4 regions of the Mesorhizobium sp. M0833 genome follow, and region 4 is predicted to be linked to each of the others. Evidence: predicted binding sites of a transcription regulator. Region 4 holds the regulator's gene; each other region holds the start of a gene.

Region 1 (7,316 bases), on a different contig from region 4:
GATATCTGCCGCGCGATCCTGACGCCGAAGCCGCTCGCCGTGGTACTGACCGCCTATTCGATCCGCGCCTCTTTTTTCGCGATCCATGCCCTGATGCGCGACACCTTCGCCGGCATGGGCGGCACGGTCGAGTCGGGCGAATTGATCATCCGCGAGAAATCTGCCGGTCGGGCGCTTTCGACCTCGCTGTTCTCGCGCTGGGTGGCCTGAATGAGTGCGTACGAACGGCACGCAGGCGCGCCAGGGCAGGTGAAGGAAGTCACTAGCCTCGCCAACCCGCTGATCAAGGACATCAAGGCGCTCGCGCTTAAGAAATTCCGTGACCAGCAGAATGCCTTCATGGCCGAAGGCCTGAAGCTGGTCATCGACGCGCTCGATCTCGGCTGGTCGATCAGGACATTGGTCTTCGCCAAGGCCGGACGTGGCAACGCGGCAGTCGAAAAGGTCGCGGCGCGCACGGTCGCCGCCGGCGGCACCGTCCTTGAAGTCTCGGAAAAGGTGCTGGTCGCCATCACCCGCCGTGACAATCCGCAAATGGTCGTCGGCGTGTTCTCGCAGAAATTGCTGTCGCTGAAGGACATCCGCGTCCAGGACGGCGATGTCTGGGTAGCACTCGACCGCGTCCGCGACCCCGGCAATCTCGGCACCGTCATCCGCACGGTCGACGCTGTCGGCGCCAGGGGCGTCATCCTGGTCGGCGAGACCACCGATCCCTTTTCGGTCGAGACGGTGCGCGCCACAATGGGCTCGATCTTCGGCGTGCCCGTCGCCAAGGCGCCGCACGAGGCTTTTCTCGCCTGGCGAAAGAACTTCCCCGGCCTCGTCGCCGGCACCCATCTCAAGGGTGCGGTCGACTACCGCTCGGTCGATTTTTCAAAAGGCCCGGTGCTTTTGGTGATGGGCAATGAGCAGCAAGGCCTGCCTGACCAGCTTGCCGCAAGCTGCGACAAGCTGCTGCGGATACCACAGGCCGGCCGCGCCGATTCGCTCAACCTTGCGGTGGCCACCGGCGTCATGCTGTTCGAGATCCGGCGCGACGCGCTGAAGCTCGGCCCGGAGGACGCCAGATCGTGACATCTCAAACCGTGAAACCGCAAACCATGAAGTCCTGGAGGCCGTATGCTCTTCTGGTCGTCGCCGCGATTGCGCTCGACCAGTGGCTGAAATACCTGGTCGAAACCGGCCTTGCCTTTCAGGAACGGCTCGACCTGCTGCCGTTCCTGGCGCTGTACCGCACCTACAACACCGGCATCGCGTTCTCGCTGTTTTCGTCCTTCGGCGACACCGGCCTGGTGGTCGTCGCCGTTCTGGTGGTCGCTTTCGTGCTCTATCTTGCGGCCCGCACGCCGCCCGGCCACCTGCTTGCCCGCATCGGCTTCGCACTGATCGTTGGCGGCGCGCTCGGCAACCTGATCGATCGCGCAATCTACGGCCATGTCATCGACTATATCCTGTTCCATACGCCGGTCTGGTCCTTCGCCGTCTTCAACCTCGCCGACGCCTTCATTTCCGTTGGTGCCGTGCTGGTCGTCTTCGATGAGCTCATTGGTTGGCGGCGCGGAATGTCGAGCGATTGACCTCACTCGCCTGGCGCCGCACATTCTGATCTGCAAGCCCGAGGAGAAAACATGCCCGAAACCTTCAAAGCCATCCTCGTTTCGCGCGACGCCGAGAAAAACCAGTCGGTCGCGGTGACCGAGCTTACAGAGGCAGACCTGATGGAGGGCGACGTCACCGTCGCGGTCGAGGCGACGACGGTGAACTACAAGGACGGCCTTGCGATTACCGGCAAGGCGCCGGTAATCCGCCGCTGGCCGCTGGTGCCGGGCATCGATTTCGCCGGCACCGTCATCTTGTCCTCCAATCCTGACTGGCGCAAGGGTGACAAGGTCATATTGAACGGCTGGGGCGTCGGCGAGACGCATTTCGGCGCCTTTGCAGGGCGCGCCCGCGTCAAGGGCGACTGGCTGGTGCCGCTGCCGGACGGAATGAGCCCGCATGATGCGATGGCGATCGGCACCGCCGGCTACACCGCCATGCTTTGCGTCATCGCGCTGGAGCGCCACGGCATCGTGCCCGATCGCGGCCCGGTGGTGGTGACCGGCGCTGTTGGTGGCGTCGGCTCGGTCGCGATCTCGATCCTGTCCAGCCTCGGCTATCATGTCATCGCCTCAACCGGCCGCGCTGCCGAAAGCCCCTATCTGATCGACCTCGGCGCCGCGGAAGTGATTTCACGCGACGAGCTTGCCCAGCCGGCAAAACCGCTCGCCAAGGAACGCTGGGCCGGCGGCGTCGATGCCGTCGGCAGCCACACGCTGGCCAACGTTCTGTCGATGACCTCCTATGGCGGCACCGTCGCCGCTTGCGGCCTCGCCGGCGGCATGGACCTGCCGGCCAGCGTCGCCCCCTTCATCCTGCGCGGTGTCTCGCTGCTCGGCATCGATTCGGTGATGGCACCCAAGGCGGTCCGCCTCGAGGCCTGGCGCCGCATCGGCACCGATCTCGATCACGCAAAGCTTGCCAGTCTGTCGACGAGCATCGGCTTCGACGGCATCATCGGCGCCGCGCATGACATCGTCGAGGGCAAGATCCGCGGCCGTGTGGTGGTGGACATGTGAGCCCCGGGGAAAAAGAGCGCGACCGCTAAAATTCGAACGATCAATCACAACCTTCGATAAGCTCTGTCTGGCAGGAGTTCCGTATGATTGCGGAACCCGGCATCAGAGCGGCGGAACCAGCCGAACGGGCCGACGGGACGGCCCCCGAGGCGCCAGGACGGCAGCTTGTCGCCGCGCCACCGCTGGCGCCGGAATTACCCGACGCCAACCGCGAACGCCTGTCCTTCCTGACGCTGGTCGCCATTGTCGTGCTGGCGGGCCTGTCGCATTTGACCGGAGCGCCGATCTTCATCACCATCGGCCTTTTGGCGACAGCCATGGCCGGGCTCGCCATGCATCTGCGCAACAGGCGCACCGAGCGCCGCGCAGTGGCCCTGCTCGATGCGACCACCGCCCGCAGCCGCGCTGAAATCGAGACGCTGGCCGACCGCATGTGGGAGATGCAGGAGAGCGAGGAGCGCTTTCGCGGTCTGATCGATGCACTGGGCGATCTCGTCGTCCACCGCGACCGCGACGGCCACATTGTCTACGCCAACAAGGTTTTCGCCGACCTTGTCGAAACCGACCAGCGCGAGCTGGCCGGCAAGACCCTGGCCGAATTAGGCATCGATGTCGGCATCGTCCCCGACGCCGCCTTTTCCGACCATGAGTGCCTGAGTTCCACCGACGTCGCCATTCGCACGCCGGACGGTCCACGCTGGTTCTCTTGGATCGAGCTGTCGGTGCGCGACAAGGACAGCGGCGCCGTTTCGCATCGCGCCATCGCCCGCGACATCACCGCCCGCAAGCGCGCCGAATCCTCGCTGATCACCGCCCGCGAGCGGGCCGAATATGCGAGCCAGGCCAAATCACGCTTCCTCGCCACCGTCAGCCACGAGATCCGCACGCCGATGAACGGCATCATGGGCATGGCCCGGCTTCTCGCCGACACCAGCCTTTCACCCGAGCAGCGGACCTATGTCGGCGCCATCTCGACCTCGGCCAGCGCGCTGCTGGCGCTGATCGAGGACCTGCTCGACTACTCCAAGATCGAGGCAGGCCGCTTCGATCCCGAACCGCAGCCGATGTCGGTGCGTGAGATCGCCGACAATGTCGTCGAGCTTTTGGCGGCGCGCGCTTTTGCCAAGGATATCGGCCTCGGCTGTCATGTCGAACCCGACGTGCCGCAGTTGATCACCGCCGACCCCGGCAGGGTCAGGCAGGTGCTGCTCAACCTCATCGGCAACGCCGTCAAGTTCACCGACAGCGGCGGTGTCCTGGCAAGCATCGCCCGCGTCCGCACCGAAACCACCGACCGCATCCGCTTCACCATCACCGACACCGGCCCCGGTCTGCGCGAGGAGGACATGGAGCGCATCTTCGAGGACTTTGAACAGGCTGACGGCACCTCGACCCGTGCGCATGGCGGTGCCGGCCTCGGTCTTGCCATTTCCAAGCGCCTGGTGACCGCCATGGGCGGCACCATCTCTGTTTCGAGCCGCCTTGGCCAGGGATCTGAATTCGTCTTCGAGATTCCCGCTATTTCCGCCGTCGAGGCGCCGCAGATCCGCGAGAACCCGCTGTCGGGCCGGCATGCGGTGATCGTGTCGAAGAACCCGGTCGAGGCCGAAGCCATCGCCCGCACCATTCGCGCCAATGGCGGCACGGTCGATCTGGCCACCGCCGCCGCCCAGGCCACCGCTTTCGCCGAGGGCTGTGACGTGCTGCTGATCGATGCTGCCATGGAGCAAAGCGACGGCAGGCTGCTCAGGCGCCTGCGCCAGAGCGGATTTGCCGAGTGCGAGGCAGTGACGCTGATCGCGCCGACCGACCGCGGCATGCTTGGCGAGTTCCGTGCCAATGGTTACGCCACCTTCCTGGCGAGGCCGGTGCGCGGCGAGACACTGCTGCGCGTGCTTTTGACCAGCCATGCACCGGTCATCGCCGAGCCGCAACTGCAAAGGCGCGGCGCGCAGGCCGGGCATGCCATTGGCGCCCGCCAGCAGGGCCTGTCGGTGCTGATCGCCGAGGACAACGACATCAATGCCATGCTGGCCCGCGCCACGCTGCTGAAGGCCGGGCATCGCGTGAAAGTGGTCGGCAACGGCAAGGCCGCGGTCGAGGCGGTCATCAGCACCGGCCACAAGCACCGCTACGACGTGGTGCTGATGGACTTGCACATGCCTGTCATGGACGGCCTGGACGCCATCGCCGCCATCCGCCGCCATGAGGAGGAGACCGCGGTGCCGCCGGTGCCGATCATGGTGCTGTCGGCCGACAGCCAGGAAAAGACCCGCCATGCCGTGCTCGCTCACGGTGCCAGCGGCTTCGTCACCAAGCCGCTCGACCCCGATGCCCTGGTTCATGCCGTCGAGGGGCAAGTGGCCGCCTGAGGCACAACATAGACGGTTGATAGATTACCCAGCCGACGAAGTATTGCCCGCAGAGCCGTATCACGGTACTGTCACAATCCTGTTGCACCTACACCGTATCCCCGTGCCAAGAGGGATGGCTCGAAGGAGAATCACTCGTGCATACAGTCATGCCGGAATGTGATGCTCGGCCGAACGCCAGCGGGCCTTTGCTCGTCGGCCGGAACGCCGATGCCGTCATAAAAGGCGCATCGCTCGGCCGCATCGGCAATCTCGAAGTGCGGCTCGCCCGCAACGAGGCCGAGATCGCTGCCGCGCAGGAAGTGCGCTACCGGGTGTTCTACGACGAGCTTGGTGCCAGGAAGGACCTGTTCCAGATGCAGGACCGCCGCGATGCCGATCGCTTCGATCCCCTCTGCGATCATCTGCTTGTGTTCGATACTTCGCTTTCCGGCCCCGAGCATCGCCGCATCGTCGGCACCTACCGCCTGCTGCGGCAGGAGATTGCCGCGGCGGCCGGCGGCTTCTATTCCGAAGGCGAATTCGAGCTGACCAAGCTGATCGCGCGGCATCCCGGCCAGCGTTTCCTCGAGCTCGGCCGCTCCTGTGTTCTGCCGGAATACCGCTCGAAGCGCACCATCGAGGCGCTGTGGCAAGGCATCTGGGCCTATATCAACCATTACGGCATCGGCGTGATGACCGGATGCGCGTCGTTCCACGGCACCGTGCCGGCGGCACATGCGGAGGCGCTGACCTATCTTGCCCACCACTGCCGGACGAATTCATCCTGGGACGTGCGCGCCGTCGCCGGGCGCTATTGTTCCATGGACCTGATGCCGATCGAGGCCGTCAACACCAAGGCGGCGATCGCCGCGATGCCGCCGCTGGTCAAGGGCTATCTGCGCGTCGGCGCGCGCATCGGCGACGGCTGCGTCATCGACCGTGAATTCTCGACGGTCGACGTGTTCGTGGTGATGCCGGTCAAGGAGATCGGTGCCCGCTACGTCAATTATTATGGCGGAGAAGCGCAGCGGTTTGCTGCCTGAGTAGGGCAGTAGGGGAGAGAAGGTAACGGCCGGAGTAGGCAATTGCTCTACTTTATCCGACGTAGCGTTAATCCCTGATCCCCTACTCCCCTAACCTACGCATCCTTCTCAGCTTGCTCATTCACCGGCCCCGGCTCCACCGGCGCTTCGCTCGCCACATGCTTGGGGCCGCCCTTGGCGACGCCGACCATGGCCGGCCGCAGCACACGCTCGCCGATCGAATAGCCGGGCTGCACGACCTGCACGACCGTGTTGGCCGGTACGTCGGGATTGGGCACCTCGAACATCGCCTGGTGGAAATTCGGATCGAATTTCTCGCCCTCAGGCTCAAGCTTCTTCACGCCGTGACGTTCCAGCGCCGACAGCATGGCGCGCTCGGTGATCTCGACGCCGTCGATCAGCGCCTTGAAACCGGCATCGCCCGAAGCCTTGGCCTCCTCCGGGATGGCATCCAGAGCACGGCGCAGATTGTCTGACACTGAAAGCATGTCGCGGGCAAAGTTGGCAACCGCATAGGCACGCGCATCGTGGACGTCGCGGGCGGTGCGGCGGCGCAAATTCTCCATGTCGGCCGCGACGCGCAGCGCGCGATCCTTCAGCTCTTCGTTTTCCTTCAGAAGCCGCACAAGCGCTTCATAGTCGCTGTCGACGCCGCTTTCCCTTGGCTCCGCGGCAGCCTCGGTCTTCTCGGCTTCATCGGGCGCGCGTTCGTCTTTTGCCTGGTCGCTCATCGCCGTTTCCCGTCATTTTCGAATGGTGTGGATTTGCGCCCGATATCGAGGTTTAGCGGCCAAAAATCAAGGGGCAAGCGCTACTGCAGCCGCTGTCGCGGCTTGATGGCGGACAGCGCAACCTTTCGAGTTTAATTCAAACTTTACCATACCGGACGGCTTTGCTTGCCAGGCTACTACAATGCGGGAACCATTTCTCTCCTGGAAGAGTTTCGAAGCCGACACAGGATTTTGGAAGATGTCCCGCACCAATGGCGAAAAGCGCGATGGGCTCGCCCTCGATATCCGGCGCCAGCTCGGCAATGAGACCACCAAGCGCTTCCTGCGCACCCTGCCGGCATTCCGCACGGAGACGGATATTCCCGACCGTCTGAAGAAATTGCTCGACCGCCTGGATGGCATCGAAACCAACATGGTCGGAGGCGGACGCCGTCGATAGGTGCCGTTGCCGGCGACGCGCCCGGCGACTGTGGCCGGAATTCGTCGCATCGCGCGACATTTACCCGCAGTAACTTTGCGTGATCTTCGTCTTGCGGCAGCGCCCTGCTCCGCCTATGTTTCATGATGAAC
Region 2 (7,316 bases), on a different contig from region 4:
CGGCGAGATCGACTATGCGTCGGCAGCGCCTTATGCCCTGATCATGGTGGCGATGTCGCTGCCTTTGACCTGGCTGCTCTACGTCCAGTCGAAGCGGATGGCCGGGCGATGAGCTTTCTCGAGCTGAGCGGCATCCACAAGCACTACGGGCCCGTCGCAGCACTTGCCGGCGTCGACCTCAGCGTGGCCAGCGGCAGCCGTACGGCAATCGTCGGGCCGTCCGGTTGCGGCAAGACCACCTTGCTGCGGCTGATCGCCGGCTTCGAGGCGCCGGACCAGGGCCGCATCGTGCTCGATGGCGAGGTGCTGGCCGATGGCGACACGGCCGTGCCGGCGCATCGCCGCGGCATCGGGCTGGTGGCGCAGGACGGCGCTCTGTTCCCGCATCTGAGCATCGCCGCCAATATCGGCTTCGGCATGGGGCGTCACGAGGAAAAGCGCAGTGAGCGCATCGCCGAGCTCGCCTATGTCGTCGGACTGGACAAAGGAATCCTGAAGCGCCGTCCGCATGAGCTCTCCGGCGGCCAGCAGCAGCGCGTCGCGCTCGCCCGCGCCATGGCCATGAAGCCGCGGCTGATGCTGCTCGACGAGCCGTTCTCGGCGCTCGACACCGGCCTGCGCGCCTCGATGCGCAAGGCCGTGGCCGAGCTCCTTGAAACCGCCGGCATCACCACCATCCTGGTCACCCATGATCAGGCCGAGGCGCTGTCATTCGCCAGTCAGGTCGCGGTGATGCGCGACGGCAAATTCTCGCAGGTCGGCACGCCGCGCGAGCTCTATTTCAGGCCGAAGGACAGGATAATCGCCGAGTTCCTCGGCGACGCCATCGTCTTGCCGGCCAGGATCGCCGATGGCTTCGCCACCTCGCCGCTCGGCAGCATCGCCGTCGACAGCACCGAGCGGCGCGACATCGCCCGCATCATGCTGCGGCCCGAGCAGGTGCTGCTGAAACGAACCTCGCGTGAAGGCATGTCGGGCACGCCGGACATGCTGTTCGGCGAGGTCACGGAATCCGAATTCGCCGGCTCGATGTGCACCATCGCCGTGCGTCTCTTGAACAGTCCCGATCCGCCCGACGCGGCCGCCATCGGCAACACACCATTGATCCTGCGCAAGCCGGGCATGGACGCGCCGGCCGTCGGCGAGATCGTGCGGCTGACCGTGTCGGGCAAGGCGCATGTGTTTGCCTGAACGGTTTTGCGCAAGGCCGATTTCAATCGACCCGTTTGCCCGCTTGATCGAACCAATGCAGCTTTTCGGACCTGGCCACGACGCGCAATCGGTCGCCTGGCTTGGCGCTGGCGCGGCCTGAGACGCGCACCACGATGCGGCTGCCGGCTGCCACGCAATGGAGAAAGCTTTCGGCACCGACCGGTTCGACCGCTTCCACTGTCGCCGGCAGCGCGAGCGCGCCGGCCGGCGCCTCTGCCGCGAAGGTGATATCGGCGTCCTCCGGACGAAAGCCCAGTGTCACCGCCTTGCCCTGTCGAGGCGCCAAGCCAATCACCGTACCGTCGGCCAATACCAAGCTTGGGGAGGCCCCTGTGAGCGCCAGCAGATTCATCGGCGGTGCGCCTATGAACGAAGCGACGAAGGTCGAGGCCGGTTTCTCGTACACATCAAGCGGCGCGCCGGTCTGCTCGACCAGTCCGGCGTTCATGACGACGAGGATGTCGGCCAGCGTCATCGCCTCAAGCTGGTCGTGCGTGACATAAACCGAGGTGACGCCAAGCGAGCGCTGCAGATTCTTGATCTCGATGCGCATCTGCCCGCGCAATTTCGCATCGAGGTTGGACAGTGGTTCGTCGAACAGGAAGACCTTCGGGTTGCGCACGATGGCGCGACCCATGGCGACGCGCTGGCGCTGACCGCCTGAAAGCTCGCGCGGGCGCCGGTCGAGCAGCGCCGAAAGCTCCAGCACCTTGGCCGTCGAGCGTACCCTGCTATCGATCTCGTCCTTCGGCGTGCCGCGGTTGCGCAGGCCATAGGCCATGTTGTCATAGACCTTCATATGTGGGTAGAGCGCGTAATTCTGGAACACCATGGTGATGTCGCGCTCGGTCGGGCCGATGGCGTTGACCACCTTGCCGTCGATGGCGACTGTACCGGCCGAAATGGTCTCCAACCCGGCGATCATCCTCAGCAGCGTGGACTTGCCGCAACCTGACGGGCCGACCAGCACGCAAAGCTCCTTGTCGGGAATGGCGATGGAGACGCCCTTCACGGCTTCGACGCCGCTGGGATAGACCTTCTTCACGTCCTTCAGATCGACGGTCGCCATCAGAGTCTCACTTTTCGGATTCGACCAGGCCGCGCACGAACCAGCGTTGCATCATCACCACGACGAGAATCGGCGGCACGATAGCCAGCATTGCCGTGACCATCACGAGGTGCCATTGGGTGTCGGCATCGGCGAAGGAAACCATCTTTCTCAGCGCGATGACGATGGTGTTCATGTCGCTGCTGTTGGTGACGAGCAGCGGCCAAAGATACTGCGTCCAGCCATAGATGAAGAGGATCACGAACAGCGCGGCGATGTTTGTCCGCGACAGCGGCAGGAGGATATCAAAGAAGAAGCGCCATGGCCCGGCACCGTCGACACGCGCCGCCTCGACCAATTCGCCCGGTATGGTCATGAAGAACTGGCGAAACAGCAGCGTTGCGGTGGCCGAGGCGATCAGCGGGACGATCAGGCCGGCATAGGTGTCGATCATGCCGAGATCGACCATCACCTTGTAGGTCGGCAGGATGCGCACCTCGACTGGAAGCATCAAGGTGATGAAGATCAGCCAGAAGAAGGTCATGCGCAGCGGAAAGCGAAAGAACACGATCGCGTAGGCCGACAGGATCGAGATGAAGATCTTTCCGACCGCAACGCCGAGCGCCATGATCGTGGTGTTGAGGAGCAGCCTGCCGACGCTGACCCCGCCGATACGGCCGATGCCGCCGAACAGCGCCTCACTGTAGTTGTTCCATAGCTGGCTGCCCGGCAAGAGCGGCAGCGGCGGCCTGAGGATCGTTTGCAGCGTGTGCGTCGAGGCCACGAAGGTGTAGTAGATCGGAAAAGCCACGATCAATATGCCGAGGATGAGCACGGCATGGGCGATGAAGGTGCGGAGCGAGGACTGGCCGATCATCGCTGCCCTCAGCCGTAGTGGACTTTGCGTTCCACATAGCGGAACTGGATCGCTGTGAGCGCGATGACGATGGCCATCAGGATGACCGACTGCGCCGCCGAGTCGCCCAGGATCAGATTGACGAAGCCGTCATTGTAGACCTTGTAGACCAGCGTCTCGGTCGTCTTGCCCGGCCCGCCGCCGGTGACGGCATGAACGATGCCGAACGTGTCGAACAGGGCATAGACGGTGTTGACGACCAGCAGGAAAAAGGTTGTCGGCGCAAGCAGCGGGAAGACGATGGTCCAGAAGCGCTTGGTTTCGCCGGCGCCGTCCATGGCCGCCGCTTCGATCAGCGTTTTCGGCACCGCCTGCAGGCCGGCGACGAAGAACAGGAAATTGTAGCTGATCTGCTTCCAGGCAGCCGCCGACACCAGCAGGATCATGGCGTGGGTGCCGTTGAGCAGTGGGTCCCAGGCAATGCCGAGGCTTCTCAGCAAATAGGCCAACGAGCCTATCGAAGGGTTGAACAGAAACAGCCACAGCATGCCGGCAATCGCGGGCGCCACAGCATAAGGCCATATCAACAGTGTGCGGTAGAGGCCTTTGCCGCGCACGGCCTTCTCGGCCATGACCGCGAGCAGCAGGGCCACAACCATGGCAACGATCGCGGTCGCAAGCGAGAACACCACCGTAACCTTGATCGAGTTGAGGTAGGCCGGATCGGCCAGCACCTTCCGGAAATTGGCAAACCAGACGAACCTGCTCTTCAGCCCGAACGGGTCTTGCCTGAGCATCGACTGGTAAAGCGCCTGACCGGCCGGCCAGTAGAAGAAAACCAGGGTGATGGCGAGCTGTGGCGCCACCAGCAGGTAGGGCAGGATCTTGTTGGGAAAGACGACGCGTGGAGACAGGCTGATTTCCCTCGCTATCCAGGCATCGCCCACGCGCGCTCGCGTGGGCGATATTCCAACCGACTGACCGAGACGATCTCGTTAGTTGTCCAGGGCTTCCTTGATCGCGGCGTTGCCGCGCGCGACCGCATTGTCGAGCGCCTGCTGGGCGGTTTGCTGGCCGGCCAGCATCTTCTCCAGCTCCTCGTTCTGGATATCGCGCACCTGCGGCAGATTCGGCAGGCGCACGCCCTTCGAATTGTCGGTCGGCGACTTGCCGATCATCTGCAGGATGGGTGTCTCGCGGCCGGGGTTCTTGTCATAGAAGCCTGATTTCTTGGTCGCCTCGTACGCGGCGAGCGTCACAGGCAGGTATCCCGACTTCTGGTGCAGGTATTCCTGCACATCAGTCTTGGACAGATAGGCAAAGAAGGCGGCAACGCCCTTGTATTCCTCGTCCGACTTGTTGCCGAACACCCATAGGCTGGCACCGCCCGGCGTCGTGTTCTGCGGAGCACCCTTGGCGTCACTGTCGTAGGGAAGCTGGCCGATGCCATAGTTCATGCCGGACTTGACGATATCGCCGAGGCCGCCCGACGATTCGGTGAAGATGCCGCATTCGCCGGCGAGGAATATCTGCTTGGCTTCGGAGGTGCGGCCGCCATATTTGAACGTGCCGTCCTTGGCCAGGTCGGCGAGCGCCTGGAAGTGGTTGACGAAAATCGGCGCATTGATCTTGAGTTCGATATCGCCGCCGGCCAGGCCGTTCTGCTGGGTGGCCCAAGGCACGTCATTCCACGCCGCGAAATTCTCCAGATGAATCCAGGTCAGCCAGGTCGAGGTATAGCCGCAAGAAGCGGCGCCGCTCGTTTTGATCTTCTTGGCGGCTTCCCAAACCTCGTTCCAGGTCTTGGGCGGATTGTTCACGTCGAGGCCTGCCTTCTGGAAGATGTCCTTGTTGTAGTAGAGGATCGGCGAGGAGGAGTTGTAGGGGAAGGACAGCATGGTGCCGTCCGGCTTGGAATAATAGCCGACGATGCCGGGCAGATACTGGCTCTTGTCGAAAGTCATCCCGGCGCCGGTCATCACATCGGCCACCGGCTTTATCGCACCCTCGGCCGCCATCATCACGCCGGTGCCGACGTCGAACACCTGGAGGATATCGGGCGCTTGCCCGGCACGAAAGGCAGCGATGCCGGCATTCAGCGTCTCCGGATAGGTGCCCTTGAACACCGGAACGAGCTCATATTCGCTCTGGCTGGCGTTGAAATCCTTGGAGATCTTGGCGACGACCTCGGCGTTGGCGCCGGTCATGGCGTGCCACCAGCTGATCTGCGTGACGGCGAAGGCGGAGGTGGTGGAAAGCAGGGTCACGGTGGCGGCGATACCGGCCGCAAAGCCGAAGAACTTCATGTTTCATCTCCCGTTTGTCATTGGCGAAAGGGGCACCTCCGCAAAGCCAATATGTGGCGCTGATGACAATCGGACAACGGTTTTGTTGCCGATCAATGAACTCCATTCCTTCCTAAAGTGCACTCGCTACCGAAACCGGGCGTCAGAAACGACATCACCGCCTTTTTTGGCGCAGCGGCATCGGTTTTCCCCCGAAAAGACCCGCCTCATGGCCTACGGGTTAACTATTCGTTAAAATCTCCAAGAGCTAATCCGTCACACCTCCCTGTTAGTTTTGACCGAGTGAACCAGGATGCTGACGGTCTATAATTGTATCGTAAATCAGCACGACCTGAGACTGGTTGCGCTCGCCGCACTCGTCTGTGGAATTTCTTGTTTCTCTGCGGTTAATCTCCTTAAGCATGTCGGCCGATCGACCGAGCGAAACCGGCTTGTCTGGCTGATGATCGCCGCGGCCTCGACCGGGTTCGGCATATGGGCGACGCATTTCATCGCCATGACCGCCTTTACGCCGGGAATACCGAACGCATACAATCCGGGATTATCCGCCTTTTCGCTTGCCGCCGCCGTCATCCTGACCGCGCTTGGGATGTGGGTCGCCACCTTGCGGCGCGGCATCGACCATTTCCTCGTCGGTGGCGCCATTCTCGGCGGCGCCATCGCGACGATGCACTACATCGGCATGGCCGCTTTCGAGGTCGAAGGCCGGGTCGTATGGAACCTGCTCCTTGTCGCGATATCGCTTCTGGCCGGCGTGACCCTTGCGGCACTGGCGCTCCTGGTCGTCTTGCGCCGCCCGTCAGCGCTCGCGACTCTCGGCGGCGCCGCGCTTTTGACGCTGGCCATTTGCAGCTTGCATTTCATCGCGATGGCCGCGGTGTCGATCATTCCGGATTCCTCGATTGAAATATCCGAACATTCCATCGAGCCCATTTCCCAGGCCTTTGCCGCAGCGGTCGCCAGCCTTGTAATCCTTGTGCTGTCAGGTGCCGCGCTGTGGATCGATCTGCGCTTTCGCCACCAGAAGCTCGAGGCCGAGCGCATGCACGATCTCGCCAATGCGGCGGTGGAAGGTCTGATCGTTTGCGATGGCACCCGCATCGTCAGTGCCAATGACAGTATGGCGAAGCTGACCGGAACAGCGACAGCCACCCTGAACACGATGCAACTCGGCGAGCTTTTCGACGGACAGAGCACAGCCGCTATGTCCGGCTTCGGCGAACAGGCGCAGGAAGCGACATTAAGGGGCAGCGACGGCGCGAGAATTCCTGTCGAGCTGATCGCCAGGAAGATCACCTACTGCGGCAGGCCTCATACGGTGCTTGCCGTTCGCGACATCCGTGAGCGCAAGAAGGCAGAAGAAGAGATCCTCCGCCTCGCGCATTTCGATCCGCTTACCGGGCTTGCCAATCGGCGGAGCTTTTCTTCCCGGCTGGAAGCGGAATTCGCCTCGATGGATCGTGGCGGCAAGGATGGATATCTGGCGCTCCTGCTGCTTGACCTCGACCGGTTCAAGCAAGTCAACGACCTCTACGGCCACAGCGCCGGTGACGCGATGCTGCAGAAGCTCGCGCACTGCATTTCCGGCATTCCGCGCCACGGACAGATGCTCGCGCGTCTCGGCGGCGACGAATTTGCCATCATAGCTCCGAACCTCCCCGACCCCCTGGCCGCAGGCCGGATAGCCGAGGACTTGCTGGCGGCGATCCGCGAGGAAAACAGGGTTTCGGTCGGCTCCGGCCTCGTCTCGGCCAGCATCGGCATCGCCTTCTTTCCGCTGGATGCCGAAGACCAGGCCGGCCTGATCAGCCACGCCGACACGGCACTCCATCGCGCCAAAACCGAAGGCAGGGACACTTACCGGTTTTTCGAGATAGCCATGGGCACCGCGGCC
Region 3 (7,316 bases), on a different contig from region 4:
CGCGCCATTTCGTCGAGCAATGGAAGCAGAACAACCAGCGCTTTCCGCGTGGCGTCGACATCATCCTCGCCACATCCGAAGCAATTGCCTGCCTGCCCCGCACGACGCGCATCAAGACGATGGAGGCATAGGATGTATGTCGCGGTAAAGGGTGGCGAAGCGGCCATTCGCAACGCCCACAAACTGCTTGCCGACCGCCGGCGCGGCGATCGTTCGGTGCCCGCACTTCGCCTCAACCAGATCGTCGAGCAGCTGGCGCTCGGCGTCGACCGGGTGATGAGTGAAGGTTCGCTCTACGACAGGGAATTGGCGGCACTCGCCATCGTCCAGGCGCGCGGCGACTTGATCGAGGCGATCTTCCTCATTCGCGCCTATCGCACCACGCTGCCGCGCTTCGGCTACACCAAGGCGGTCGACACCGGCACGATGCTGGTCGAGCGGCGGGTGTCGGCCACCTACAAGGACCTGCCCGGCGGCCAGTTGCTCGGCCCGACTTTCGACTACACCCACCGGCTGCTCGATCCCGAGCTTGCTGCAGGCGGCGAAGTCGCCGAGCCGGAGCAGCGTGCCGGCGAGGCGGAAGCCATGCCGCGCGTGTCGGCGATCCTCGCCCGCGAGGGCCTGATCGAGTCCGACGGCGACATGCCTGAAGATCATGTCCCCGGCGACATCACCCGCGAGCCGCTCGAATTCCCGATGGCGCGCGACATCCGCCTGCAGGCGTTGTCGCGCGGTGATGAGGGGTTTTTATTGGCGCTCGGCTATTCCACCCAGCGCGGCTATGCGCGCAACCATCCCTTCGTCGGCGAGGTCCGTATCGGTGAGGTCGAGCTGGAGCTCGACGTGCCGGAACTGCCTTTCGCGGTGCCGCTCGGCAGGATCCGCGTCACCGAGTGCCAGATGGTCAACCAGTTCAAGGGCTCGGCCAAGGCGCCGCCGCAATTCACCCGCGGCTACGGCCTTGTCTTCGGCCAGAGCGAGCGCAAGGCGATGGCCATGGCGCTGTGCGACCGCGCGCTGCGTGCCTCAGAGTTGGGTGAGGATGTCGTCGCCGCCGCCCAGGACGAGGAGTTCGTCATCTCGCATTCCGACAATGTCCAGGCGACCGGCTTCGTCGAGCATCTGAAGCTGCCGCACTATGTCGATTTCCAGGCCGAGCTCGATCTCGTGCGCCGCATGCGCGCCGAGCACGACGCCCGCGAGAACGCCGGCAAGGCCGAAGAGAAGAGAGAGGCCGCGGAATGACCGCACAACCGACCGACATCGCCACCTACAACTTCGCCTATCTCGACGAGCAGACCAAGCGGATGATCCGCCGGGCGATCCTCAAGGGCATCGCCATCCCTGGCTATCAGGTGCCGTTCGCCTCGCGCGAAATGCCGATGCCCTATGGCTGGGGCACCGGCGGTGTGCAGGTCACCGCTTCGATCATCGGCCCGGATGATGTACTCAAGGTCATCGACCAGGGCGCCGACGACACCACCAATGCCGTCTCGATCCGCGCCTTCTTCAAGAAGGTCGCCAATGTCGCTGTCACCACTGAGACGGCGAAGGCGACCATCATCCAGACTCGCCACCGCATCCCCGAGCATCCGCTGAGCGCGGGTCAGGTGCTGGTCTATCAGGTGCCGATCCCCGAACCTTTGCGCTTCCTCGAACCGCGCGAAACCGAAACACGCAAGATGCACGCGCTGGAAGAATACGGCCTCATCCATGTGAAGCTTTACGAGGACATCGCCAAACATGGCCGCATCGCCACCACCTATGCCTATCCGGTCAAGGTCGAGGGCCGCTATGTGATGGACCCGTCGCCGACGCCGAAATTCGACAATCCGAAAATGCACCGTTCGCCGGCTTTGCAATTGTTCGGCGCCGGCCGCGAAAAGCGCATTTATGCACTGCCGCCCTTCACCGACGTGGTCAGCCTCGACTTCGAGGACCATCCGTTCGAGGTGCAGACCTTCGACCAGCCCTGCGCACTGTGCGCGGCCGAGAACGTCTATCTTGACGAAGTTATCCTCGACGACCATGGCGGCCACATGTTCGTTTGTTCAGACACCGACCATTGCGAGAAGCGGCGCGAGCAAGGCCATCGCGGCCACCTTGCGCCTGAAACCCCTCTTGCCCTGGAAAAAACGGAGCCGGCGCAATGACCGACGAACCGCTGCTGCGCGTCTCTGCGCTGTCCAAATTCTACGGCTCGCGCGTCGGCTGCGAGAACGTCACCTTCGATCTGTGGCCGGGTGAAGTGCTGGCGGTGGTCGGCGAATCCGGTTCCGGCAAGACCACTTTGCTCAACTGCCTGTCGACAAGGCTACTGCCCAGCTCCGGCACCGCCAGCTACCGCATGCGCGATGGCCAATTCCGCGAGCTCTACCGCATGAGCGAGGCCGAGCGCCGCTTTTTGATGCGCACCGACTGGGGCTTTGTCCACCAGAACCCCGCCGACGGGCTGCGCATGACGGTGTCGGCCGGCGCCAATGTCGGCGAGCGGCTGATGGCGGTCGGCGACCGCCACTACGGAAAAATCCGAGCCACGGCGGTCGACTGGCTGTCGCGCGTCGAGATCGACGAGGACCGCATCGACGACGAGCCGCGCGCCTTTTCCGGCGGCATGCGCCAGCGCCTGCAGATCGCCCGCAACCTCGTCACCGGGCCGCGGCTGGTGTTCATGGACGAGCCGACCGGCGGCCTCGACGTCTCGGTGCAGGCGCGCCTGCTCGATCTGCTGCGCGGGCTGGTCACCGACCTCGGCCTGGCGGCCATCGTCGTCACCCACGACCTTGCGGTGGCACGTCTGCTGTCGCAACGCATGATGGTGATGAAGGACGGCCGCGTCGTCGAAAGCGGCCTCACCGACCGCGTCCTCGACGATCCGCGCGCCCCTTATACCCAGCTGCTTGTCTCCTCGATTCTGCAGGTGTGACGATGATTGCTCCGGCGTACCCCCCTCTGGCCTTCCGGCCATCTCCCCCTCAAGGGGGGAGATCAGCAGCTTTTATGTCGCGCCCGTTCTGCGACACAGGAGAATGGCGAAACCGAATGCGACAGCCAATCTCCCCCCCTGAGGGGGAGATGGCCGGCAGGCCAGAGGGGGGTGTTGGCCCGCAGACGAATGACGATTGGAGAACCCTCTGATGGCAACCCCGCTCGTTGTCTCCGACGTCGCCAAAAGCTTCACCATGCATCTGCGCGACGGCATCAAACTGCCGGTGGTCACCGGCGTCTCGTTCGCGATCAGGGCCGGCGAATGCTCGGTGCTCGGCGGCCCGTCCGGCGCCGGCAAGAGCTCGATCCTGAAAATGCTCTACGGCAATTATGCCGCCGACGAAGGCCAGATCATCGTCCAGCACGAGGGCGGGCTGATCGATCTCGCAACTGCCAGCCCGCGCACCGTGCTTGCCGTGCGCCGGCTTACCATCGGCTATGTCAGCCAGTTCCTGCGCACCGTGCCGCGTGTCTCGGCGCTCGATGTCGTCGCCGAGCCGCTGGTCGAGCGCGGCGAGGAGCGTGAGGTCGCGCGCGGCAAGGCACGTGCCTTGCTGGCGCAGCTGAACCTGCCGGAAAAACTCTGGGCGCTGCCGCCGGCGACGTTCTCCGGCGGCGAACAGCAGCGCGTCAACATCGCGCGCGGCTTCATCACCGAGCATCCGATCCTGCTGCTCGACGAGCCGACCGCTTCGCTCGACGCCAGAAACCGCGACGTGGTGATTTCCCTGATCGCCGCCAAGAAGGCCGCGGGCGTCGCTTTGCTCGGCATCTTCCACGACCACGACGTGCGCGAGGCGGTGGCCAACCGTATCATCGACGTGACCGCCTTCGCCGCCGGGAAAATCGCCGCATGACCAGGAAACTGTCGGAGGCACCGCTGATCCACGAGACGGCGCAAGTCGAGAACTCGACGCTTGGCCGCTGGACCGAGATCGCCGAGCGCTGCCGGATTTCGGAAAGTGCGTTGGGCGACTATTCCCACATGATGCAAGACTGCGGCGTCTGGTGCGCGACGATCGGCAAATTCGCCAACATCGCCGCCAATGTGCGCATCAACGCCACCAACCACCCGACCTGGCGGCCGACGCTGCACCATTTCACCTATCGCGCCTCGGACTATTGGGACGACGCCGAGCACGAGAGCGAATTCTTCGCCCAGCGCCGCGCCAAGCGCGTCACCATCGGCCACGACACCTGGCTCGGCCACGGCTCGACTGTCCTGCCCGGCATCACCGTCGGTGACGGCGCGGCGGTCGGCGCCGGCGCGGTGGTGTCGAAGGACGTCGCGCCCTACACCATCGTCGCCGGCGTACCGGCCAAGCCGATCCGCGAACGCTTCGACCGCCGCACCGCGGAGCGCTACCAGGCGCTCGCCTGGTGGGACTGGGACCACGCTCGGCTGCGCGCCGCGCTCGAGGATTTTCGGGAACTGTCGGCGGAGGCCTTCCTGGAGAAGTATGGCGGCTAAGGGTCGTGAAATGGTGAATGGGGGCAGCGGACAGGTTTCGAGGCTCAGGAAAGCCTTTCTTGTCACCATTCACCATTCGAGCCTCTCGTGCTGGATTGGCCGCGCCGCTCCAGGCTGTGGGCAGTAACAAAACTGACATCGTTCCGACACCGCAGGTTCATGCGGCTGCGCTAGCGAGGGTCAACAGACCTTCAATTGCGATTGGACTGGAGCCTGCACCATGTCAGCTACGCTCGAAATCCGCGGCGTCACCCGCCGGTTCGGCAAGAACACCGCCGTCAGCAATGTCGACATCGCGATCCCGCACGGTCAGATGGTCGGCATCATCGGCCGTTCCGGCGCCGGCAAATCGACGCTTCTGCGCATGATCAACCGCCTCATCGATCCCAGCCAGGGATCCATCCTGTTCGACGGCGTCGAAGTCTCCGGGTTGCGCGGCTCGCCGCTCCGGCGATGGCAGCGCGACTGCGCCATGATCTTCCAGCAGTTCAATCTGGTGCCGCGCCTGGACGTGCTGACCAATGTGCTGCTCGGCCGGCTCAACCACCGCTCGACGCTGTCCAACCTGTTCGGCATGTTCTCGCGCAGTGAATGCGCCGAGGCTGTTGCCGCCCTTGAGCGTCTCGACATCGCCCGCACCGTACTGCAGCCCGCCGGCACGCTTTCCGGCGGCCAGCAGCAGCGCGTTGCTATTGCGCGTGCCATGATGCAGCAGCCGAAGGTGCTGTTGGCGGACGAGCCGATCGCCTCGCTCGATCCGCTCAACGCCAAGGTGGTGATGGATTCGCTGCAGGACATCAATTTGCGCGAAGGCATCACCGTCATCACAAATCTGCATACGCTTGATACGGCCCGCAACTATTGCAACCGTATCATCGGCATGGCCGCCGGCAAGGTTGTCTTCGACGGCCCGCCCGAAGACCTCAACCGCGAGGCCGTGCGCATGGTCTACGGCGCCGACAGCAATGGCGGCGAAATCTCCGAGGCCATCACCTCGACCAGCGTCGCCATCAAACAGAAAATCGCGGCATCCGCCGGACCGCTCGAGCCCGTATTCCCTGGCTACTGAGAACGGCCTGATCGCCCGCCCGCGTCAAAGGCACTCGTCAAAAGTTCGAACGCTCCGGCGCGAAGCCGGAACCAACAGGAGAGAGATAATGTTCAGGAAGATGGTTTTTGGCGCGGTTTCATTGCTCGCCATCGCAACAAGTGCCGCTCACGCCCAGGATATCAAGGAATTCCGCATCGGCATCCTTGGTGGTGAAAATGAAGCGGACCGGCTGCGCAACTTTCAGTGCCTCGCCGATCACCTGAAGTCCGAATTCGGCTTCGAGAAGGTCTCGCTGTTCCCGGCCGCCGACTATGACGGCGTGATCCAGGGCCTGCTCGGCGGCACCCTCGATTTCGCCGAGCTTGGCGCGTCAGGCTATGCCAGCGTCTACCTCAAGGATCCGAACGCCGTGACCCCGATCCTCACCACCCAGCAGACCGACGGCGCGACCGGCTATTATTCGATCGGGCTCGCTCTGAAGTCGTCCGGCATCACCGACATCAAATCGGCCAAGGGCAAAAAGCTCGGCTATGCCGACCCGGATTCGACCTCGGGCTACCTGATCCCGCTGACCCAGATCCCGAAGGACACCGGCGCTTCGAACGAAACCTTCTTCGCCTCGACACAGTTCAATGGCGGCCATGAGAACAACCTTCTCGCCGTCCGCGACGGCAAGGTCGACGTGGCGGTTGACGATTCTTCGGGCATCGGCGACTTCAAGAACGGCTACACCTCCGGCACCTTCCACAAGGAAGTCGCCAAGGGCGCCGTCGACCCCAACGACTTCGTCGAAGTCTGGCGCTCCGGCCTGATCCCGAACGGCCCGCTGGTCGTGCGCACCGCGCTCGGTGGCGATATGAGCGCCAAGCTCGCCAACTTCTTCACCAGTCTGCCGGCCAAGGACAAGCCTTGCTTCGAGGCCATCGAAGGCGGCGATTTCACCGGCTACGTTCCGGTGAAGCCCGACTTCTACAGCGTCATCGTCGAAGCCCGCAAAGCCGCGATCGGCGGCTGAATGCAGTTGCAAAGGGCGGCCTTACCAGCGCCGCCCTTTTTGCATGCCCGATCATGACCATCTCAGCCACGATCCGTTCAGACGCGACCCGGCGGACAGCCGACTCCTGGCGACGGCAGACGTCCTTGCGCCGGTTCTACACGGCGCTCGGCATCGGTTTGCTGCTTATCGCCATGTGCACAGCCATGTGGTTTGCCGACGAGGCCAATGCCGGACATTTCTTCGATCGGCTGCCGCACATACTGGATTTCCTTAGCTGGCTTGTTCCCAAAGACTGGAACGACGTCTGGCGGGCGCTGTTCGACATCGCATCGCCGCACGACAAGGGCAGCCAGGAGTTCAACTTCCCGCTTGGCCGCGTCTATCTCTGGGGCGGTTTTTACCTACCCGAATATTTCGAGCTGATGCTCACCACGCTCAACGTGGCGCTGGTTTCCACTTTCATCGGCTTCGTCTTTGCGGTGCCGTTCTCGTTCATCGCCGCGCGCAATTTGACACCCAGTCCGGTGCTCAGGCTCGTCGTCAAGCGCTTCATGGAACTGCTTCGCGCCTTCCCCGAGATCGTCATTGCCGGCCTGTTCGCAGCCATCCTCTCGACTGGCCCGGTCGCGGCCATCATCGCCATCGGCCTGCATTCGATCGGCGCCCTCGGTAAGCTCTTTTACGAGATCAACGAAAACATCGACATGCGCGCCGATGAAGGCCTGCGCGCGGTCGGCGCCAACTGGTTCGAGCGCGTGCGCTTCGCCGGCCTGCCACAGGTGCTGCCCAATTTCATGTCCTACGCGCTG
Region 4 (7,316 bases):
GCGGTCGTGAATTTCTTCATCATATCCTCCCTGCGCCGCGTACGGCGTGACCAATTGGCTCAAAGACCAGCTTAGAAGCTCTAATTTTTTCGAGCCTCGAAAAAATACTGGCCCGATCTCCGGCTGCTGTCAACATCGATTGTGATGGATTTTGATGACTCTGCGAGTTTTTTCGAGCGTCGGAATAAACGATGACAGCGCCACCTGCATCTGACACTATTTGCCGCATCTGACACTATTTGTCGGACATTACCGACGGCTTCCGGTTCATGAGCGGCCGCGGCAACCGGGAGGAAAGCAAAACGATGTCCGTCGGAATCCGCCACGACGATTTGCGCCGGCGCAACCGGGCGATGGTGATCTCGGCGGTGCGCCGGGCTGGCCAGCCATCGCGTACGGAGATCGCAGCCACCACCGGCCTCAGTCATTCGACCATATCGGCGATCTCCTCCGACCTGATACGGGAAGGCATCCTCGCCGAGAGCAAGGCAAGTGAGCCCGTTTCGTTGAAACGCGGTCGTCCGCAGGTCGGCCTCGCCCTCAACCCGGAAGCGGCGGCGGTGCTGACCGTGGTGTTGTCACTGAATTTCCTGTCGGCCGCCATTATCGACTATGCGGGACAGGTGGTCGCCGAGGAACAGCGCCGGCTGGACACGCTGACCATGCCGCGCGACGAGCTGACCCGCGAATGCATGGCCATCGTCCGGCGCCGGCTTGAGGACCCAGACCTTGACGTCCGCAGTGTCGCCCGCATCGCCCTGGCGATTCAGGGCATTACCGACTCCCCTGCACGCGCCATGCTGTGGTCGCCGATCACGCCGCAGACGGACATCGCCTTTGCCGACATGCTGGAGGACGAATTCGGCATCCCGGCCACGGTGGAGAACGACTGCAATATGATGGCGGTGGCTTTGCGCTGGCGCAATCCGGATCGCTATCGCGACGACTTCATCGCCATCCTGCTTTCGCATGGCATCGGTATGGGGCTTGTGCTGAAGGGCGAACTGTTCACCGGGACGCATTCCTCGGGCGGCGAATTTGGCCACATGATCCATCGTCCGGGCGGCGCGCTCTGCCGTTGCGGGCGGCGCGGCTGCATCGAAGCCTATGCCGGCAACTATGCCATCTGGCGCAACGCCAGGCAGATGAGCGAAGACAGCGAACCTATCGCCGACGTCAGCGACGCCGACATGCGCGCGCTGGCCGCCCGCGCGCGCGAGAAGGATGGGCCGGAACGCGAGGCCTACCGCAAGGCCGGCGAAGCGCTGGGTTTCGGTCTCGGCTCGCTGTTCGCGCTGATCGATCCGGCACCGGTCGCGATGGTCGGCGCCAGTGCCGCTGCCTTCGATCTGATCGAGCCGGCCTTGCGCAAGGCAATCGCCCAGACCGCCGGCGGCCAGCACTCGGGCTCGATCTCCTTCGATACCGAGCCGAACGAATTGCCGCTGATCCGCGAAGGCTGCGCGATGCGGGCGTTAAGCTTCGTCGACCAGGAGATTTTCGCGCCGGGCGCGCAAATGAGGCCCGGCGTCAGAAAGAACGTCGCCTGACCAGGCGGGTCAATCTTCCCTGATCGCATAGCCGGCACCGCGGATGGTGCGGATGACATCCGGCATGCGGCCGTTATTGACGGCTTTGCGCAGCCGCCCGACATGGACGTCGACGGTGCGTTCGTCGATATAGATCGTCTCGCCCCAGACATTATCGAGCAACTGGCTACGCGAGAAGACGCGGCCCGGATGCCGCATCATGAACTCGAGCAGCCGGAATTCGGTCGGCCCGAGTCGGATCTCGCTCTTCTTGCGATAGACCCTGTGCGATTCGCGATCGAGCACGATGTCGCCGACCTTCAGCACGCTGGACAGCACTTCCGGCTTGGCGCGCCGCAGCAGCGCCTTGACCCTGGCCATGAATTCCGGCGTCGAAAACGGTTTGACGAGATAGTCGTCGGCGCCGGTCGAAAGACCGCGCACCCGATCGCTCTCCTCGCCGCGCGCGGTCAGCATGATGATCGGCAGCCGCTCGGTTTCGGGGCGCACGCGCAACCGGCGGCAGAGCTCGATGCCGGAAACCGCCGGTATCATCCAGTCGAGCACCAGAAGGTCGGGCACATTCTCCTGCAAACGGATCTCGGCTTCGTCGCCGCGTGTCACCACCTCGACCTGGTAGCCTTCGGATTCGAGATTGTAGCGGAGCAGCACGCCCAACGGCTCCTCGTCCTCCACCACCATTATGCGTGGTGCGATCATCGGCTGGGCACCCCCATCATGTCACCGGCGCCGACATTGTCGTTTCGTCCTGCTTCGGACGATTGACCGGCAATTGTTCGCCGGTCAGCACATAATACGCATTTTCGGCGATGTTGGTGACATGGTCGCCGATCCGCTCGAGATTCTTGGCGCAGAACAGCAGATGCGTGCAAGCAGTGATGTTGCGCGGATCTTCCATCATGTAGGTTAACAGCTCGCGGAACACGGACGTGTATTTGACGTCGATACGCTCGTCGGCGGCGCGCAGCTTGGCCAAGGCGGCCGCATCGCCTGCAGCATACTCCTCGATGACGCCCTGCACCTGGATGAGCACTAGCTGCGCCATCGCATCGATGGAATGCGATAGGTCGCGCGGCGTGACGCTGAGGCCGACCGCGCTCACACGCTTGGCGATATTCTTGGCAAGGTCGCCGATGCGTTCGAGGTCGCCGGCCATGCGGATCGCTCCGACGACATGGCGCAGATCGTGAGCCATTGGCTGGCGCTTGGCGATCAGGGTGATGGCGCGATCGTCCAGTTCGCGTTGACGCGCATCCATGATGGCGTCGTCGGAGACGACGCGTTGCGCCAGCACGTTGTCGGAATTCAACAGGGCCTTGGTCGCCCCGCCGACCATCGAACCGGCGAGGTCGGCCATGTCGCGGATCAGCTTGCTGATCTGCTCGAGATCCTCGTCGAAAGAAGCGACTGTGTGTTCGCCCATGGTCCTGTCCTCATATGCATGATCGGAACGGCTCAGCCGAAGCGGCCGGTGATGTAGTCCTGCGTGCGCTTCTCGCGGGGCGACGTGAATATCTTCTCGGTCCGGTCGAACTCGACCAGTTCACCCAGATACATGAAGGCGGTCTGGCGCGACACGCGCGCCGCTTGCTGCATATTGTGGGTGACGATGACGATCGTGTAGTCGGCTTGCAATTCGTCGATCAGTTCCTCGATCTTGGCCGTCGACAGCGGGTCGAGGGCCGAAGCCGGTTCGTCGAGGAGAATGACTTCCGGCTTCACTGCCACGGTGCGGGCAATGCAGAGCCGCTGCTGCTGGCCGCCGGACAGGCTCAAGCCGCTGGCGTTTAGCTTGTCCTTGACCTCGCTCCACAGCGCGGCCCGCTTCAACGCTTGCTCGACGCGGCCGTCCATCTCGGACTTGCCGAGATTCTCGTAGAGCCTGACGCCGAAGGCTATGTTCTCGTAGATCGACATCGGGAACGGCGTCGGCTTCTGGAACACCATGCCGATCTTTGTCCTGAGGAGGTTGAGATCCTGCGACCGGTCGAGAATGTTCTTGCCGTCAAGCAGCACCTGGCCCTCGGCGGTCTGTTTCGGGTAGAGCTCGTAGATGCGGTTGAAGACGCGCAGCAGCGTCGATTTCCCGCAACCCGAAGGGCCGATGAAGGCCGTGACGCTGCGCTCGGGCAGCGACAGGCTGATGTCTTTCAGCGCCTTGCTCTGGCCGTAGTAGAAGTTGAGGTTCTTGACCTCGATCTTCGTCTTCTCGGTGACCGTTTCGGTCATCGTCATGTCCGGGGACAACATCTGTGTCATCTGTCCTCTCTGCGTCCGGTAAGGCTGCGGGCGAGGATGCTCAAGCCCAGAACCGTCAGGGTGATTATGAGTGCGCCGGTCCACGCCAGTTGCTGCCATTCCTCGTAAGGGCTGAGAGCGAACTGGAAGATGGTCACCGGCAGGCTGGCCATCGGCGCGTTGATATTACTGCTCCAGAACTGGTTGTTGAGCGCGGTGAAGAGCAGCGGCGCCGTCTCGCCAGAAATGCGTGCTATCGCCAGCAATATGCCGGTGACGATGCCGGACAATGCGGCGCGGTAGGCGACCGAACGGATCACCACCCAGCGTGGCGCGCCGATCGCGGCACCGGCTTCACGCAACGCGTTCGGCACCAGGTTGAGCATGTCTTCAGTGGTGCGCACGACCACCGGAATGACCAGGATGGCAAGCGCCACGGCGCCGGCAATGGCCGAGAAATGTCCCATTGGCCGCACCATCAATTCATAGACGAACAAGCCGATGATGATCGACGGCGCCGACAACAGGATGTCGTTGATGAAGCGGACGACGGTGGTGATGCGCGAAAAGCGTCCATACTCGGCCATGTAGGTTCCCGCCAGCACGCCGATCGGCGTGCCGACGACAACGGCGATGATCGTCATCAGCAGGCTGCCCGCGATGGCATTGAGCAGGCCGCCGGCTTCGCCCGGTGGTGGCGTCATCTCGATGAAGACCGCGAACGAAAGCCCGGCTGTGCCCTTATAGACCAACGCACCGAGAATGAGCGCCAGCCAGGCAAGTCCGATGCCGGCGGCGACGACGCAAAGCGCCATCATCACCGAATTCCTGGCTTTGCGGCGGCTGTGGAGCGATGAGGATGTCGACATTGGTCAGGCTCCCGTACGGGCGTCGATCCGCATCAGCATATAGCGGGCGGCGGCAAGGATCAGGAAGGTGATGACGAACAGGATCAGGCCGAGCGCGACCAGCGAGGAGGTGTAGAGGTCGCCGTCGGCCTCGGTAAATTCATTGGCGATGGTCGCCGAGATCGTCGTGCCCGGTGCGAACAGGGAGGCACTGATGCGATGCGCGTTGCCGATGACGAAAGTCACCGCCATGGTTTCGCCGAGTGCCCGGCCGAGGCCAAGCATGACGCCGCCCATGATGCCGATGCGGGTATAGGGAATGACCACGCGCCGGGTCACTTCCCAGGTCGTGCAACCGATGCCGTAGGCCGATTCCTTCAGCACCGCCGGCACCGTATCGAAGACATCCTTGGTGATCGAGGTGATGAAGGGCAACACCATTATGGCGAGGATCAGCGCCGAGGTCAGAAGGCCGATGCCGTAAGGAGGGCCGGCGAAAAGGCTGGATAGTCCCGGCACGCCGTGGAAGATGTTGATGATGAAGGGCTGTATCGTCGTCTGCAGGAATGGCGCGAACACGAACAGGCCCCAGATACCATAGATGATCGAGGGAATGCCGGCCAATAGCTCGACCGCTATGCCGATCGGGCGCCTGAGCGGGCGCGGGCAGAGCTCGGTGAGAAAGATCGCAATGCCGATGCCGATCGGAACCGCGATCAGGATGGCGATGGCCGCCGTTACCAGGGTGCCGTAGATCGGCGCCAGTGCGCCAAATTTTTCCGTGACCGGATTCCAGCTCTCAGTCGTCAGGAAAGAAAAGCCGAAGGACGACAGCGCCTGCCATGAGCCGGCAAACAGCGAGATCGCGACACCGCCGAGGATGACCAGCACAAGGATTGCGGAAGCGCGGGTGAGTCCGCGAAATATGGCATCTGTGAGCGCGAAGCGCCGCACCGTAGCGTCCCTGGCCCGGGCTGCTGCAGATGATGGCATGGCATCGGAAGCGATGGTCATTGGGTCCTCGCGATTAAAGGCAACAGGGAGGGCGCCGTCGACGCCCTCCCTGGAGGAGATTACATAGCCGAGTAGAGCGGCTTGCCATCGTCGCCGACGACTTCCTTGGCCCACATGGCCTTGACGCTCTCAACCACCTTGTCGGGCATCGGAACGTAGTCCAGCTCGCCGGCCATCTCGTCGCCCTTGTCATACGCCCAGGCGAAGAATTTGAGCGCTTCGCCGGTGGTCGCGGCGTCGTCCGGCTTCTTATACAGGAGGATCCACGTCGCCGCCGTCATCGGCCAGGACTCGGCGCCCGGCTCATTGGCGAGGATCACCCCATAGCCCGGCTGCGAGCTCCAGTCGGCATTGGCCGCTGCCGCCGAGAACGCGGCTGCGGTGGGCTCGACCTTCTTGCCGTCCTTGTTGATCATGTCGGTGTGGGTGAGCTTGTTCTGCTTGGCGTAGGCGTATTCGACATAACCGATCGCGCCGCCGGTCTGGGAGACGTTGTTGGCAACGCCCTCATTGCCTTTGGCGCCGATGCCGACCGGCCATTCCACGGCCTTGTCGACGCCAACCTTTTCTTTCCAGTCCGCGCTGACGTCGCCGAGGTAATAGGTGAAGTTGAACGTCGTGCCCGAACCATCGGAACGGTGAACGACCGCGATCGCTTGCGAAGGCAGCTTGACGTCGGGATTGAGCTTCTTGATCGCCTCGTCATCCCAGCTCGTGATCTTGCCGAGGAAGATGTCGGCCAGCGTCGGGCCGTCGAGAACCAACTCGCCCGGCTTGATGCCTTCGAGATTGACGACCGGAACGATGCCGCCCATCACCATCGGGAACTGAGCCAGTCCGGACGCTTCAAGCTCGTCGCCCTTGAGCGGCGCATCCGAAGCGCCGAAGGTAACGGTCTTGGCCTTGATCTGCTTGATACCGCCGCCGGAACCGATCGACTGGTAGTTGAGGCCAACGCCGGTGTCTTTCTTGTAGGTGTCGGCCCACTTCGCATAGATCGGGTAGGGGAAGGTGGCGCCGGCGCCGGAGATGTCCGCGGCGAGCGCGGCGGACAGGGTGAGGGTGGTCGTCGCCGCCATTGCAATCGCAACGGCCGCCGAGCGGATGAAATGTCTCATGTGGCCTGCTCCTGTTCGGAATATGGTCTCTCGGCGCCATTCCTCCGGCGCCCGCTGAGGCCAATAGCCCCCGATTATTACAGTCGCATGACAGTTTCATGTCGCTCCGGTAACGTCGTCCAGCCGGGTTAAGAAGGAGCGGCCGCGGGCTTTGTCGGCATGGGCCGCGGTTTGCCGCTGGAATCAGCAGCTTGCGTGATTTCCGGCCGGCATCGTCGGCTCGGCGATCGCAGCCACCGGCTTTAAAAGAAAAAAACCGGACGGGAGCGCGTTGCATGCAGCCAGAACGTGTCATGGCCGCGCCATCGCCGAAACAGGTCCGTTGGGGTAAATCTGACCCTGTTTCTTGCCGGCGGTCGCTGCTCCCGCCCGTAACTGGAGGAGCGGAACTTCGAACATCCCATTGTCGCCACTGAGCGCGGCTTTGGTATGGTGCGATCGCACCATGGCCTTACGCTGGAAGCGTTGACGAATCGCAAGTTTCTAACTCGCGCTGGACCCCCATCCGCGCCCGACCCGGCGCGCTCGATCTTCGAGCGAGACCTTCG

Evidence for each region. Region 4 encodes PhoB, which activates phosphate uptake and scavenging genes when phosphate is short. Its sites were predicted from a motif close to TGTCATNNANCTGTCAT; they were not measured.
Region 1: the regulator PhoB is predicted to act here: its motif matches at 5,060-5,076, upstream of olsB (l-ornithine N(alpha)-acyltransferase).
Region 2: the regulator PhoB is predicted to act here: its motif matches at 5,485-5,501, upstream of ugpB (sn-glycerol-3-phosphate ABC transporter substrate-binding protein UgpB).
Region 3: the regulator PhoB is predicted to act here: its motif matches at 4,582-4,598, upstream of phnC (phosphonate ABC transporter ATP-binding protein).

Annotation. Positions count from the first base shown of each region.
Region 1 is NZ_JAMYOQ010000003.1:265,343-272,658, forward strand. It holds gene NKH98_RS05380 (RsmD family RNA methyltransferase) at 1-210, shown strand, start outside; gene NKH98_RS05385 (TrmH family RNA methyltransferase) at 211-1,074, shown strand; gene lspA (signal peptidase II) at 1,101-1,577, shown strand; gene acuI (acrylyl-CoA reductase (NADPH)) at 1,629-2,618, shown strand; gene NKH98_RS05400 (hybrid sensor histidine kinase/response regulator) at 2,702-4,990, shown strand; gene olsB (l-ornithine N(alpha)-acyltransferase) at 5,140-6,015, shown strand; gene grpE (nucleotide exchange factor GrpE) at 6,111-6,746, opposite strand; gene NKH98_RS05415 (hypothetical protein) at 6,985-7,185, shown strand; gene NKH98_RS05420 (fatty acid desaturase) at 7,311-7,316, shown strand, end outside.
Region 2 is NZ_JAMYOQ010000014.1:66,964-74,279, reverse strand. It holds gene NKH98_RS17655 (ABC transporter permease) at 1-112, shown strand, start outside; gene NKH98_RS17650 (ABC transporter ATP-binding protein) at 109-1,191, shown strand; gene ugpC (sn-glycerol-3-phosphate ABC transporter ATP-binding protein UgpC) at 1,214-2,281, opposite strand; gene ugpE (sn-glycerol-3-phosphate ABC transporter permease UgpE) at 2,289-3,137, opposite strand; gene ugpA (sn-glycerol-3-phosphate ABC transporter permease UgpA) at 3,146-4,030, opposite strand; gene ugpB (sn-glycerol-3-phosphate ABC transporter substrate-binding protein UgpB) at 4,112-5,422, opposite strand; gene NKH98_RS17625 (bifunctional diguanylate cyclase/phosphodiesterase) at 5,715-7,316, shown strand, end outside.
Region 3 is NZ_JAMYOQ010000003.1:325,113-332,428, forward strand. It holds gene phnH (phosphonate C-P lyase system protein PhnH) at 1-131, shown strand, start outside; gene NKH98_RS05660 (carbon-phosphorus lyase complex subunit) at 133-1,245, shown strand; gene NKH98_RS05665 (alpha-D-ribose 1-methylphosphonate 5-phosphate C-P-lyase PhnJ) at 1,242-2,153, shown strand; gene phnK (phosphonate C-P lyase system protein PhnK) at 2,150-2,926, shown strand; gene phnL (phosphonate C-P lyase system protein PhnL) at 3,138-3,845, shown strand; gene NKH98_RS05680 (DapH/DapD/GlmU-related protein) at 3,842-4,459, shown strand; gene phnC (phosphonate ABC transporter ATP-binding protein) at 4,680-5,528, shown strand; gene phnD (phosphonate ABC transporter substrate-binding protein) at 5,617-6,525, shown strand; gene phnE (phosphonate ABC transporter, permease protein PhnE) at 6,579-7,316, shown strand, end outside.
Region 4 is NZ_JAMYOQ010000002.1:31,322-38,637, forward strand. It holds gene xylF (D-xylose ABC transporter substrate-binding protein) at 1-20, opposite strand, end outside; gene NKH98_RS02235 (ROK family protein) at 306-1,550, shown strand; gene phoB (phosphate regulon transcriptional regulator PhoB) at 1,560-2,249, opposite strand; gene phoU (phosphate signaling complex protein PhoU) at 2,266-2,973, opposite strand; gene pstB (phosphate ABC transporter ATP-binding protein PstB) at 3,006-3,809, opposite strand; gene pstA (phosphate ABC transporter permease PstA) at 3,806-4,657, opposite strand; gene pstC (phosphate ABC transporter permease subunit PstC) at 4,661-5,650, opposite strand; gene pstS (phosphate ABC transporter substrate-binding protein PstS) at 5,710-6,768, opposite strand.